2 regions of the Paenibacillus sp. FSL P4-0176 genome follow, and region 2 is predicted to be linked to the other one. Evidence: a T-box and tRNA genes for the amino acid it is inferred to sense, from the RefSeq annotation. Region 2 holds a T-box; the other holds one or more tRNA genes.
The links. The T-box of region 2 lies ahead of tyrS (tyrosine--tRNA ligase). A T-box ahead of a tRNA ligase gene usually reads a tRNA of that ligase, here a tRNA-Tyr.

Region 1: it encodes a tRNA-Tyr, which carries the amino acid that the T-box ahead of tyrS (tyrosine--tRNA ligase) is inferred to sense. The anticodon was not compared.

Annotation. Positions count from the first base shown of each region.
Region 1 covers NZ_CP150242.1:6,052,275-6,059,207, forward strand. The annotation lists gene MKY95_RS27975 (helix-turn-helix domain-containing protein) at 1-1,270, shown strand, start outside; gene MKY95_RS27980 (class I SAM-dependent methyltransferase) at 1,710-2,636, opposite strand; tRNA gene MKY95_RS27985 (tRNA-Leu) at 2,820-2,898, opposite strand; tRNA gene MKY95_RS27990 (tRNA-Cys) at 2,905-2,978, opposite strand; tRNA gene MKY95_RS27995 (tRNA-Gly) at 2,985-3,059, opposite strand; tRNA gene MKY95_RS28000 (tRNA-Gln) at 3,064-3,138, opposite strand; tRNA gene MKY95_RS28005 (tRNA-His) at 3,162-3,234, opposite strand; tRNA gene MKY95_RS28010 (tRNA-Trp) at 3,264-3,337, opposite strand; tRNA gene MKY95_RS28015 (tRNA-Tyr) at 3,344-3,429, opposite strand; tRNA gene MKY95_RS28020 (tRNA-Thr) at 3,439-3,514, opposite strand; tRNA gene MKY95_RS28025 (tRNA-Phe) at 3,535-3,610, opposite strand; tRNA gene MKY95_RS28030 (tRNA-Asp) at 3,706-3,783, opposite strand; tRNA gene MKY95_RS28035 (tRNA-Met) at 3,811-3,884, opposite strand; tRNA gene MKY95_RS28040 (tRNA-Val) at 3,902-3,977, opposite strand; tRNA gene MKY95_RS28045 (tRNA-Glu) at 4,045-4,116, opposite strand; tRNA gene MKY95_RS28050 (tRNA-Ser) at 4,126-4,217, opposite strand; tRNA gene MKY95_RS28055 (tRNA-Asn) at 4,221-4,296, opposite strand; rRNA gene MKY95_RS28060 (23S ribosomal RNA) at 4,363-6,933, opposite strand, start outside.
Region 2 covers NZ_CP150242.1:4,310,699-4,317,631, forward strand. The annotation lists gene MKY95_RS19850 (carboxypeptidase M32) at 1-1,233, opposite strand, end outside; gene MKY95_RS19855 (carbonic anhydrase) at 1,583-2,158, shown strand; gene MKY95_RS19860 (PadR family transcriptional regulator) at 2,332-2,898, shown strand; gene MKY95_RS19865 (hypothetical protein) at 2,997-3,494, shown strand; gene MKY95_RS19870 (YxcD family protein) at 3,500-3,778, shown strand; gene tyrS (tyrosine--tRNA ligase) at 3,935-5,197, opposite strand; T-box leader at 5,314-5,541, opposite strand; gene MKY95_RS19880 (DUF4375 domain-containing protein) at 5,640-6,089, opposite strand; gene MKY95_RS19885 (Imm63 family immunity protein) at 6,109-6,552, opposite strand; gene MKY95_RS19890 (YdiU family protein) at 6,649-6,933, opposite strand, start outside.

The DNA.
Region 1 (6,933 bases), 1.7 Mb from region 2:
GGTCTCACAATTATCTGCTTCTCGCTCCCAATTAGAGAACACACTTAATGTGCATCTATTGCAGATTCGCAATCATTTTATGATGAATCTGTTCCAGGGTAAGATCCCTGTTCATACTCTTCATGACGCCCTGAATGAATATGGCTACACGCATCAGGTTCGGGAATGGCAACAAATTGCTGTTATTACACTACAGGCCGATCTTGTTAATCATACAAAATATAGAGCTAGTGATCGTGATCTCTTATTATTCGCTATTCAAAATATATTGGAGGAAACGGTTGTGCATAACCAACAATTGCTTCCCATTGTGCTGGAACATACGGTAGTCACGGTGATTGGGACCGTTGAACAGGATCAGTTTATTTTTTCACAGCAGCTATATGTATTAACAGACCAGTTACAACAACAGATGGATAAGATTCTAGCTCTTCAAGTCAGTATAGGATTCAGCCAGCCGCACAGCTCTCTATATCACATCTCTCAAGCTTACACAGAAGCCATGGAAGCACTAAGGCATCGGATGAAGCTGGGAACAGGCATTATTTTTCAATATGAGAACATAGATCATTACACTCCCACTTGGTCCATTATCTACCCGGAATCATTGGAATATTCATTGATCCAAGCTATTCAAAATGCGGACGAAGCCCAGGCCTCTGCTCTTCTGAAACAACTGCTTGAAGTGATCTTTGGTATGGAGGTTACACCGGAGGAGTATGAGGTGGCTCTTACGAGGCTACTCACGCATATTTTGCAAATGACTCAGGAATCCGGCATACGACTCGGACAGATCTCCCAAGGTCGTGGTTCGATGTTTCATGAACTTCATGCTTTGCAGTACGCTGCTGAAGTTGAGGAGTGGTTTAACCATCAAGTCATCTTGCCCGTCATTCAGGTTTTTAAAGCGAGACAATATGCCCAGTATCAGCATATATCTGAGAAAATGATTGCCATGATTCATCAAGATTATGATAAGGATCTGACGCTTGAGGAATGTGCTATGAAGCTTCACTACAATGCCAACTACTTAAGTAGTGTTTTCCGCAAAGAGACAGGCTGTGCATTTAGTGAATATCTGACCAAGTACCGATTTAATATCGCTAAAAAATGGCTGGACGAAAGTGATCTAACCGTTAAAGATATCGCAGCACGACTTCGGTACAACAATCCGCAAAACTTTATCCGATCATTCCGTAAATGGGAAGGAATCACCCCCGGCCAGTATCGGGAGCGTAAGCAGAAAGCAGAAGTATCGAACAGAAATTAGACAAGGAGCACGATAGTAAGTCGTACTCCTTCGGCCAGCTCGGATACCTATCCGTATAGCTCCCCGAACAGGGATAGGGCTCAGACCTGTGACAACTCGATTAACCGTGGAGTGCTCTACCAACTGAAATATCAGGGAATATGCTTCAGAGATCATTCTCTGAAAACTAGGTCTGTGTTTTGTTTCGTTGTCTCGAACAGCTCTAAATAAACGAGGGTCTGGTTCAAAGCGGTCGATGAATTAGTGGCTTCAAAAAAGAGGGAGCACATAACCTGCTCCCTTCAATTACAACTTTACTTCTGCAATCTTAACTTCTATGTTTCAACCGTTCATCTTTTGGCACAGCGTTGTGATGCTTCCTAGTGTCATCTTAGACGTTAGACTACATTGTCTCCGTCTCAATTCCTGATTATCATTACACGTGCCACGCTTATGCGATTTAGCGCTTATCCTTAGTGCGAACTGTTTTCATATTGGGCTGTTCAAGTTGAATTAGAATTTTACCAAATCTTCCTCCACGTGAGAAGGTCACCGTACTATCCTTGTACGTATCGCTAATGTAATCCTCAGCCAATCTGAGGGAATCTTCATCCGATGGTAACTCATACGTATTAAGCCATTCTGGCAGCTTCTCGATAATCTCTTCCACCGGTACTTCAAATGAGTTAACTTCTCTCGTAATGATCATCGTATAAGAATAGCCCTTCAAATACAGCAACTGTTGGATATACCCCATATCACCGGCCTTGTGTGAAGAAGTTACACCCAGTACATCCTTAAGTTCATTCATTAGTGTGTGTTCCTTCTGTCCCGCCATAGTACTTATATACACATACTTCCGGGCACAATTGATCGCCTGCTCAATCGTTTCCCAATCCGACATCGCCGGACACATGGATGCAAATGCAAAGTCATATTTCTTCTCCCAGCCTTTATCCTTAATGGAGATTTCTTCATATCGTTCGTTTACGATTTCGATTTTGGATTCCAGAGCTGGAGGTATCGTCTCTTTCATAAGGGAGACAAGCAACTCAGAAGGCTCAACTGCGGTCACACTTGCCCCCTTTTCTGCAAAAGGAATGGTAAATATGCCTGAAGCGGCTCCAATGTCCAAAATGGATAATCCTGCGAATTCCACACCCTGGTTTTCAATCCAGCCCATAATGCGTTCAGAACGCTGCTTTCCTTCTTCAGTGAACGACTGTGCATGATAATCCCTGGCCCATCGCTCAAAAGCTTCTTCTATATTAGAGGGGACGCTTTTCTTCTTATATTTTGAACTTCTCGGACGATTCTTCCATGCCTCTTCCCATACAGAAAGATCAAATAACAGATCTGTATCCGATACATTTTTTCCATTAGTCACTCTACTTCACTCCTCCATATTAAAGACTTTACTTATCTACAATATACTCAATATAATCATACGTCAATCTTTATTAACGTCCATCTTCTCTTACTCTAGATTTTCTTACTGCACATAAATCGTTTCATATAAAATAAAAATAGCCCTACACATTGCATAAGCAACATGTAGGGCTATTCAATATACCGGCGAGAGGACTCGAACCTCCACGGTTTCCCACTCGATTTTGAGTCGAGCGCGTCTGCCATTCCGCCACGCCGGCATATGCTGGAGGCGCCACCCAGATTCGAACTGGGGATAAAGCTTTTGCAGAGCTGTGCCTTACCACTTGGCTATGGCGCCATATTTTGGAGCGGACGACGGGAATCGAACCCGCGACCCTCGCCTTGGCAAGGCGATGCTCTACCGCTGAGCCACGTCCGCATAATGGCTGGGGATATAGGATTTGAACCTATGCATGACGGAGTCAAAGTCCGTTGCCTTACCGCTTGGCTAATCCCCAATAAAAAAATGAAAAAACAAAGGGGCGATCGAGGGGAATTGAACCCCCGAATGCCGGATCCACAAACCGGTGCGTTAACCACTTCGCCACGACCGCCATAAAAGGTTATTTTCTAAAAATTTAATTGGCAGGGGCAGCAGGAATTGAACCCACACCAACGGTTTTGGAGACCGTTGTTCTACCTTTAAACTATGCCCCTAAAAACTGGTGGAGGATGATGGATTCGAACCACCGAACCCGTACGGGAGCAGATTTACAGTCTGATGCGTTTGGCCACTTCGCTAATCCTCCAGGATTACATGGTGCCGGCGAGAGGACTTGAACCCCCAACCTACTGATTACAAGTCAGTTGCTCTACCAGTTGAGCTACACCGGCATATTAAATTATTTTAAAAATGGTGGCTCGGGACGGAATCGAACCGCCGACACGAGGATTTTCAGTCCTCTGCTCTACCGACTGAGCTACCGAGCCATAATAAAGTCTAATCTTAATTCCTTACACTTTATATAGGGCATCAGTGCCATACAGCAGATGTAGTGAACAGTTTGCCTCATGTAAAGATTAAATGGCGGAACCGACGGGATTCGAACCCGCGATCTCCTGCGTGACAGGCAGGCATGTTAGGCCAACTACACCACGGTTCCAGATCACTTTCTCAAAGGAAAGTATAATTGCGGGGGCAGGATTTGAACCTGCGGCCTTCGGGTTATGAGCCCGACGAGCTACCGGGCTGCTCCACCCCGCGTCGTTATAAAGTTTATATGGTGGAGGCTGAGGGGATCGAACCCCCGACCCTCTGCTTGTAAGGCAGATGCTCTCCCAGCTGAGCTAAGCCTCCGAACAACACATTTATGATCATACCATAATCTTGTTGTAAAAATCAACTTCTTTTTTTGAAGTTATTATGACCCGTAGGGGATTCGAACCCCTGTTACCTCCGTGAAAGGGAGGTGTCTTAACCCCTTGACCAACGGGCCTTAATATTATGGCGGAGAGAGAGGGATTCGAACCCTCGAGACGCTTGTGACGCCTACACGATTTCCAATCGTGCTCCTTCGGCCAGCTCGGACACCTCTCCATATGGCTCCCCGAACAGGGCTCGAACCTGTGACAACTCGATTAACAGTCGAGTGCTCTACCAACTGAGCTATCAGGGAATATGCTTCAGAGATCGTTCTCTGAAAACTAGATTCGAAACGAAACATGCGAATTACAACTTGCTATTGGATAAGCCCTCGACCGATTAGTACTGGTCAGCTCCATGCATTGCTGCACTTCCACCCCCAGCCTATCTACCTCGTCGTCTTCAAGGGGTCTTACATACTGGGAAATCTCATCTTGAGGGGGCTTCACGCTTAGATGCTTTCAGCGTTTATCCCGTCCGTACATAGCTACCCAGCGGTGCTCCTGGCGGAACAACTGGTACACCAGCGGTACGTCCATCCCGGTCCTCTCGTACTAAGGACAGCTCCTCTCAAATTTCCTACGCCCACGACAGATAGGGACCGAACTGTCTCACGACGTTCTGAACCCAGCTCGCGTACCGCTTTAATGGGCGAACAGCCCAACCCTTGGGACCTACTTCAGCCCCAGGATGCGATGAGCCGACATCGAGGTGCCAAACCTCCCCGTCGATGTGGACTCTTGGGGGAGATAAGCCTGTTATCCCCAGGGTAGCTTTTATCCGTTGAGCGATGGCCCTTCCATGCGGTACCACCGGATCACTAAGCCCGACTTTCGTCCCTGCTCGACTTGTAGGTCTCGCAGTCAAGCTCCCTTATGCCTTTGCACTCTTCGAATGATTTCCAACCATTCTGAGGGAACCTTTGGGCGCCTCCGTTACTCTTTAGGAGGCGACCGCCCCAGTCAAACTGCCCACCTGACACTGTCCCCGCACCGGATTACGGTACCAGGTTAGAACCTAGATACGATCAGGGTGGTATCCCAACGTTGCCTCCACGCAAGCTGGCGCTCACGTTTCAAAGGCTCCCACCTATCCTGTACAGATCGTACCCAAATTCAATATCAAGCTGCAGTAAAGCTCCATGGGGTCTTTCCGTCTTGTCGCGGGTAACCTGCATCTTCACAGGTATTAAAATTTCACCGGATCTCTCGTTGAGACAGCGCCCAAGTCGTTACGCCATTCGTGCGGGTCAGAATTTACCTGACAAGGAATTTCGCTACCTTAGGACCGTTATAGTTACGGCCGCCGTTTACTGGGGCTTCGGTTCACAGCTTCGGGATTGCTCCCTAACCACTCCCCTTAACCTTCCAGCACCGGGCAGGCGTCAGCCCGTATACTTCGCCTTACGGCTTCGCACAGACCTGTGTTTTTGCTAAACAGTCGCTTGGGCCTTTTCACTGCGGCCCCCTCGTGCTATTCACACTACCGGGGCACCCCTTCTCCCGAAGTTACGGGGTCATTTTGCCGAGTTCCTTAACGAGAGTTCTTCCGCGCGCCTTAGAATACTCTTCTCGCCTACCTGTGTCGGTTTGCGGTACGGGCACCATCACCTGGCTAGAGGCTTTTCTTGGCAGTGTGAGATCATGACCTTCGCTACTATAATTTTCGCTCCCCATCACAGCTCAGCCTTACAATGTGCGGATTTGCCTACACATCAGCCTTACTGCTTAGACGGACATCCATCAGTCCGCGTCACTACCCTACTGCGTCCCCCCATTGCTCATAACGGCTTACGGTGGTACAGGAATTTCGACCTGTTGTCCTTCGACTACGCCTTTCGGCCTCGCCTTAGGTCCCGACTTACCCTGAGCGGACGAGCCTTCCTCAGGAACCCTTAGGCTTTCGGCGGATCAGATTCTCACTGATCTTTTCGTTACTCATACCGGCATTCTCACTTGTATAATGTCCAGCGCTCCTTACGGTACACCTTCAACCCTTATACAACGCTCCCCTACCCCTGATGCAAAGCATCAAGCCATAGCTTCGGTGGTGTGTTTAGCCCCGTTACATTTTCGGCGCAGAGTCACTCGACCAGTGAGCTATTACGCACTCTTTCAATGATGGCTGCTTCTAAGCCAACATCCTGGTTGTCTGTGCAACTCCACATCCTTTCCCACTTAACACACACTTGGGGACCTTAGCTGATGGTCTGGGCTGTTTCCCTTTTGACAATGGATCTTAGCACTCACTGTCTGACTCCCGGAAGTAAGTCTATGGCATTCGGAGTTTGACTGAGCTTGGTAACCCTTGCGGGCCCCGCACCCAATCAGTGCTCTACCTCCACGACTCTGTTTTCCGAGGCTAGCCCTAAAGCTATTTCGGGGAGAACCAGCTATCTCCGAGTTCGATTGGAATTTCTCCGCTACCCCCACCTCATCCCCGCATTTTTCAACATGCGTGGGTTCGGGCCTCCAGTGCGTGTTACCGCACCTTCACCCTGGACAGGGGTAGATCACCCGGTTTCGGGTCTACGTCCACGTACTCATTCGCCCTATTCAGACTCGCTTTCGCTGCGGCTCCGGCTCTTCACCTTAACCTTGCACGGGAACGTAACTCGCCGGTTCATTCTACAAAAGGCACGCCATCACCCCTAAAACGGGCTCTGACTTTTTGTAAGCACACGGTTTCAGGTTCTATTTCACTCCCCTTCCGGGGTGCTTTTCACCTTTCCCTCACGGTACTGCTTCACTATCGGTCGCTAGGAAGTATTTAGCCTTGGCAGATGGTCCTGCCGGATTCATACGGGGTTTCACGTGCCCCGCACTACTCGGGATCCGTCTCGGAGGGAACAGACTTTCAACTACAGGGCTTTTACCTTCTTTGGCGGGCC
Region 2 (6,933 bases):
GTGAACATCCTGAAGAACGCCGTCTCCATCATTCGTTGGCATAATACCGAGATATTCCTTGTATTTTGCATTCCAGGTCTCCGGCAGATCTTTCACTTCCAGACCATCATTGAATAACATTTTCTCAATCTCATACCGGATAATAATGTGCAGGTTATAGGTCAGTTCATCCGCTTCAATCCGAATGAGTGAACTCTCCACCCGGTTGATTGCACGATAGAAATCTTCCAGTTCAACCTCGCTCAGTTGCGGGAAATGCTGCTGCAAATCTTTGTAATAACGTGTCCAGAATGGCAGACTGCGACCAATCATGTTTTCCCAAAGACGGGACTGGGACTCATGAATCCCCATGGACGTTCCTTCGGCAAGAAGGGTACCCGCCAGACTGTCATCAATATTTTGCTCGTACAGGGCATGTCCACCCTCATGCAGTGAACTGAAGACTGCGCTTGCTACATCATCTTGCAGATAATGTGTTGTGATCCGCACATCACCCGGGTTAAGACCCGTTGCAAAAGGATGAACACTCTCGTCCAATCGTCCAGCTTCAAAGTCATAGCCCATTTGTTCCAGGATGAACAGACTGAATTTTTCCTGCTGTTTGGTGTCAAACAACTGATTCAGGAACTCTGTATTTGGCTTGTTTTCTGAAGCATTAATCTTCTCTTGTAGAGGCACCAAACGTGCTTTGAGGCGGGCGAACACAGCGTCCACTTTCTCAACCGTCAGATCCGGTTCATACATATCAAGCAGCGTATCATAACGTGTATCCTTCACACCCCAATAATCAATAAACTCCTGTTTGAGCTTAACGATATCTGTGAGATAAGGTGAGAATCCAGCAAAATCACTGTTATGCTTGGCATCTTCCCATGCCGTTTCGGACTTGGCCGTGAGCACCGTATATGCTTGTACTTTCTCAGGTGGTACGGATTGACTGCGATCATATTCTTTCTTGCAATCTTCAACCAGACGACGATCTATATCTTCGAGCTGTTCCAATACTGCTGGAGTCGTTAATGCATCCAGGTAAGTCTTCATGTCAGCCGAGGTTTGCAGCTTGAATGCTTCGGTGGACAACATACCCAGCGTCTCCGAACGAGTCGGAACGCCTTTTTTCGGCGCACCTGTGCGCAGATCCCAGTGAAGCAAACCAATGGCTTCATGATAGCTCTTAATTTTACGAGCCAGATTACGGAAGGATTCCAAATGTTCCTGTGTTTGTTTATCCATTGTTATCGTTCACCTCTTCAAAAAAAATGTTATACCCTATTGATGATACTTTTTGCATTGCGTATAATCAACTTTTAACAGATGAAAATTGCATTGTTCTCCTAAAGATACGTGTTCAAAAAGTCTGGTTTTCATTACCGAGAAGATAGAAATGGCGTTCAACTTCGATGCTGATGATGCCCTCAGGCATGATTCGTAATCAAAAGTGGACTTTTTGAACAACCTCTAAAGGGTTGGAGTAATGCCATCTGCTGACCGTGAAATACTATTAAAGCAAAGGCGTGTAGGACAAGCTGCATCATATGCAAGTGGCCGTGCTCGTCGTATTGGATAACAGGAGGCAATGGACATGAACAACATTCAAGAGATTTTGACTTACAACAAATCATTTGTCGAGACTAAAGAATACGAAAAGTATACGGCTGGCAAGTTTCCAACCAAAAAGATGGTTATCATCACTTGTATGGATACACGTCTGGTGGAATTGCTGCCCAAGGCCATGAACCTGAAAAACGGTGATGTGAAAATCATCAAAAACGCAGGCGCAATTATCTCTCAGCCTTTCGGAAGCGTAATGCGTAGTGTACTTGTCGCCATCTATGAACTGGGTGCAGATGAAGTCCTGGTAGTGGGGCATACCGAATGTGGTATGGCTTCCCTTCACGCTGAGACCATGATTGGACATATGGTTGAGCGTGGCGTATCGGAAGAAGTCATGACTACTCTGGAGAACTCTGGCATCCGTTTGCAAAAATGGTTGCGCGGGTTTGACAGCGTCGAAGAAGGGGTAAAACATACTGTGGAAGTGATCAAGAAGCATCCTTTACTTCCTCCCAATGTACCCGTCCACGGCATGGTTATCGATTCTGCCACAGGTGAGCTTGATCTTGTCGCTGAGGGGTATGGACAACAGGCATCTCTCTAAATGGTTTGGAGTGCGGACCTTATGGTTCGCACTTTTTTTGTCTAAATTAAGGCAGTTGTTCTGTCAGGTTGTCAAACCATACAGTTTCAGTGTACACTTTTTATGAAAGCGGTCAAAGAAAGTAAAAACGATTGTTCTCTCTGACCTAGCCCTAATATTAAGGAGACATGTGCATGAACATACTTTCCTACGGATTACTCGGGCTGCTTACCCGCGAGGAGTCATCGGGCTATGATCTGATGCTGAAAATCCAGCCTCATTGGCAGGCGAAACACAGCCAGATCTATCCACTCCTGTCCAAGATGGAAAACGATGAGTTATTGGCCTCCCGCTGGGTACAACAGTCTGACAAACCGGACAAGAAAATGTACGCAGTTACGGAAAAAGGCATTGAAAAGCTCTTGGAATGGATGATTACTCCTGTTACCGCACCGGTTACACGCGATGAATTTAATTTGCGTATTTTGTGTGTTGGCATAGCGGAAGACGGAAGCATGAGACGCATTCTTAACGAGCGTAAAAGCTGGTTTATGGAACGCATACGTTATTTCGAGGATCTGAAGTCACGTATACCTCAGGATAATCTTCGTGTAGGCAACCGAGATTTTGGAAGCTACATCCTGGTACAAAAAGGGTTAATGCACGCACAAACAGGCCTGGAATGGTGTCATTGGGTTACCCAATTGCTTGATGGCCAAGCTGCAATTCAAGACCCAAGTCCAAGCGTTTCAGAAATTTAATAAAATTTGAAACGTTCCTGCAAGTTGACCGTATTACATGAGTAAGGCCCATTTTTGGGCGATTCAAACAAATTAATCGGGGGGTTACGATCTTTACAATGAAGAAAAAATTCGGAGTTAAACATCTAATGATGGTATTTATGGCCTTTACATTATTGTTCGCAACAGTGGGAGTAACGAATCCGGATTCTGCGGATGCAAGACGTGGTGGCGGATTCAAATCCGGTACGAAAAGTTATAGCAATACACCTAAGAAATCCGACAGCAATGTAAGCAAATCGAATACGAATAACAACTCCAGCAATGGAGCAGCTACAACGAACCGTGGCGGATTCTTCGGCGGTGGCGGCGGATTCATGAAAGGCATGATGCTTGGTGGTCTTGCTGGTATGATGTTTGGCGGATTGTTCGGTGGCATGGGCGCTCTGGGTAACATCCTTGGATTGCTCGTGAACGTTGCAGCAATTATGTTGATTGTTATGCTGGCTATGGCACTCTTCAGAGCCATCTCCAATCGTCGCAAACCTGCAGCGGATGGTCGTTATGACCGTCGCAATGATCGTGATGATGACCGTAACAGAAACGGACGGTACTAGTCTCTATGGTTCTGAGCATGGATGAAATTGTGAATGCAATCTGTATTCATATGGCAGAACGTAAGGGTGTACGTCCAACCGATGTGAATGTAGAACTGAGTTGGGAAGAAGATACAGGTTATTCCGCTGAAGTTTGGATTCAAGGCCGTAGTCAATATCTGGTGGAGTCCAATATGATTGAAGCGATTCTTCGTTACCTGCACAGTGAATACAACATCAGGGCGTACCGTGAGAATGTACGACTTGATCTGGATGAAGAAATCACAGCGATCGTTAATCAATAAGATAGGTCACTCACTGGCCTGATATACGAAAGACCGCCTCCCCTCTGTCGCCTGACAGAGATGGAAGGCGGTCTTTTTGTTTCTGTATTTGTAGCTTTATTTGTGTGTCTATTGTAGTCTCTATACGTTTCTGTGTTACGTTCTAATACTCAGACACTACGCTTGGAGTTTAACCAGGCTGTAGTTCTTCTTACCTTTACGGATAATGATGAATTTACCGCCAATGGCATGCTCTGCCGACACTGTGAATTCAAGCTCCGTGATTTTCTCACCGTTCATGGAGATAGCGCCTTTAGTGACATCCTCACGGGCCTGGCGTTTGGATGGCTCCAACCCCAGATCTACGAGCCAGTCGACGATATTTTTCGCTTCGCCGTCCGTTTCGAATGTTGGCATTTCCTTGAAACCCTGCTCGATTTCATCTGCTGTCAGGGAACGGATATCACCACTGAACAGCGCCGCTGTAATACGTTTAGCCTGTTCTAGCATTTCTTCACCGTGAACGAATTTTGTCATTTCTTCCGCGAGTGCTTTCTGTGCTTCACGTCTGTGCGGCTCTGTCTCTACCTTTTCAGCCAAAGCTTCAATTTCTTCTTTGCTCAGGAAGGTAAAGTATTTCAAGTATTTGATCACATCACGGTCATCTGTATTCGCCCAGAACTGGTAGAACTCAAATGGTGTTGTTTTGTTCGGGTCAAGCCAGATTGCGCCGCCAGCTGTTTTACCGAATTTCGTACCGTCGGATTTGAGCATGAGCGGAATGGTCAGACCATACGCCTTCGCTTCAGATCCTTCTTTTTTACGAATCAGATCAAGACCACTCGTGATATTCCCCCATTGATCCGAACCGCCGATTTGAAGCTGTACATCTTCGTTTTGGAACAGGTGCAGGTAGTCGAGTGATTGAAGGATCTGGTATGAAAACTCGGTAAACGAGATTCCGCCTTCCAGTCTGCTCGCAACTACATCCTTAGCCAGCATTGTGTTGAGATTAAAGTTTTTGCCGTAGTCACGCAAGAATTCAATCACATTGATTTTGTGTGTCCAATCGTAGTTGTTCACCATGCGAACCTGATTATCACCGTCTGTTACGAACAACTTCTTCATCTGCGCTGTCAGTGCATCCACATTCTCCTGCACTTGCTCCATCGTTTGCAAAGAACGTTCTGCCTGCCGGCCACTTGGATCACCAATCGTACCTGTAGCTCCACCTATCAGAATGACTGGACGATGTCCTGCCAGTTGAAAACGTTTCAGCATCATGAATGGAATTAGATGTCCGATATGCATGCTGTCCCCCGTAGGGTCAACGCCGCAGTACAACGAGATCGATTTGGTTTCAGTCAACTCACGCAGTCCCTCTGCATCTGTCTGCTGGTTAATGGCGTCACGCCACTGTAGTTCATCAATAATATTCATGTGTATAACCCCTTTTCTATCCTCAAGATTCAGTCATGATCTACGTTAAATTACGAAATTACACGCTGGAACGGCTTTTTTGGACACAAAAAAATCGCCTCCTTGTCTTCATTAGACACAGGGACGATTATTATAACCGTGGTACCACCCAAATTGCATGGACAACACATGACCTTAACACGTTATCCATACCACTTTTGGCAATATATCGTTTGCCCATCCGCTTGGCATTACCCAAGTACTCCAGAGTGTAATTCGCAGCCCTTGTATGTATCAGGTTCCATCAACCCCTGACTTTCTGTAACAGGGACAAAGCCGCTACTGCGCTCTATCAACGTGATTCATGTATTCAATTTATAGCAAGTATAGCCGAACGTTTCAGTCATTGCAAGACCAAGTATTAATCTTCGAACAGAACAACGGATGCATAGTTGAAACTAGATTATATAATCATCATGTTCAATTTTCCGTGATAATAACCATAGGCTTTCTCCGCGATCTGATCCTCATTGTTCCAAAACTTCTGATCCAGCGCATCTAACTGCTGCTCTTGTTCCTTTGTCAGGAATTTAGGAATATCCCACAGTTCAGTAAGCCTTTCATCCTCTTTCAGATGCTCAATGCAGCCGTATGCTGACGTTATAATCTCCACGACTTGAGTCGCACCAATGATATGTAATGCCCGCAACGCGTAACGGTATACCTCTTCCCCCCAGTTGCAGAAAAACTGTATAAAACCGCCATTAAAGACATCCGCCTCTAATAGCCATAAAGCAGCAATGTCCTGCTCGTTCGAAGTCAACGATGCCCAGCCCTGTTCAGATTCATTCTTTTTTTCGACAAATAACATAGCATAGTCATACCATACATCATTAATATCATGCTCGCTCATGTAACACACCTCACTTTTTTTATGTCATGCCCTCTAACTCCTGACGTTTACCCGTCTGATGCCAATGTAAATACGGATCACCGATCTGCTGGAAAGCTTCCTGAACACCCCTGTTCAGTTCCTTCATCACTTCATTTGTGTAGTTCAAATGCGTTTCTTTATTATCCACGCCATGTCTTTCCAACAACCCTACATGCGTCGCGGTGAAAATAATATCTTCCAGCAACCAATAGATGACTTCATCAGGCTGTTTCACCCGTTTCTCCAATGAGACGAGACCACGTTCGTATATTCGAACAATATACGTATCTTTTCTACTCTCTACATAGGGCACCCCATCCCATTTTAAGGTCTCAAACAAGCGGTTAACATAGTTCTGCATCTGTTCCCTAGGAAAAGATGTACGCTCTAAAAGCTGTAAAAGGATGTCTGCCAATTGTTGTTTGCTTAACATGTTGGACATGAATGCACCTGCCTCTATAAAGTAACTTCGATGACAGAATGAAAAAATGAAAAAGCTGCCCAAGGCAGCCTCCTCATATTCGTTCCTACTGTTCAATCAGGTTCCACAAAAAGTCTGATACGAAGTATTGCACTGTGCTGGTAGCTCGGCATATTCAGCCTGCTCAGGTGAGTGCGCAAACGGGTCTGAAAGAACTGCCAAAAGCTTCTGCATCACGCTAAGATCTCCGTGGTTCTCCGCTTGCTCAAGGGCTTCCTCGACCCGATGATTGCGGGGGATAACTGCTGGATTGTTCGTTCTCATCAACTGCCGAGAGACTTCCTTCTCCTCTTGCTGTCTGTCCAATCTTGCTTGCCACCGCTCATGCCATTCAGCAAATTC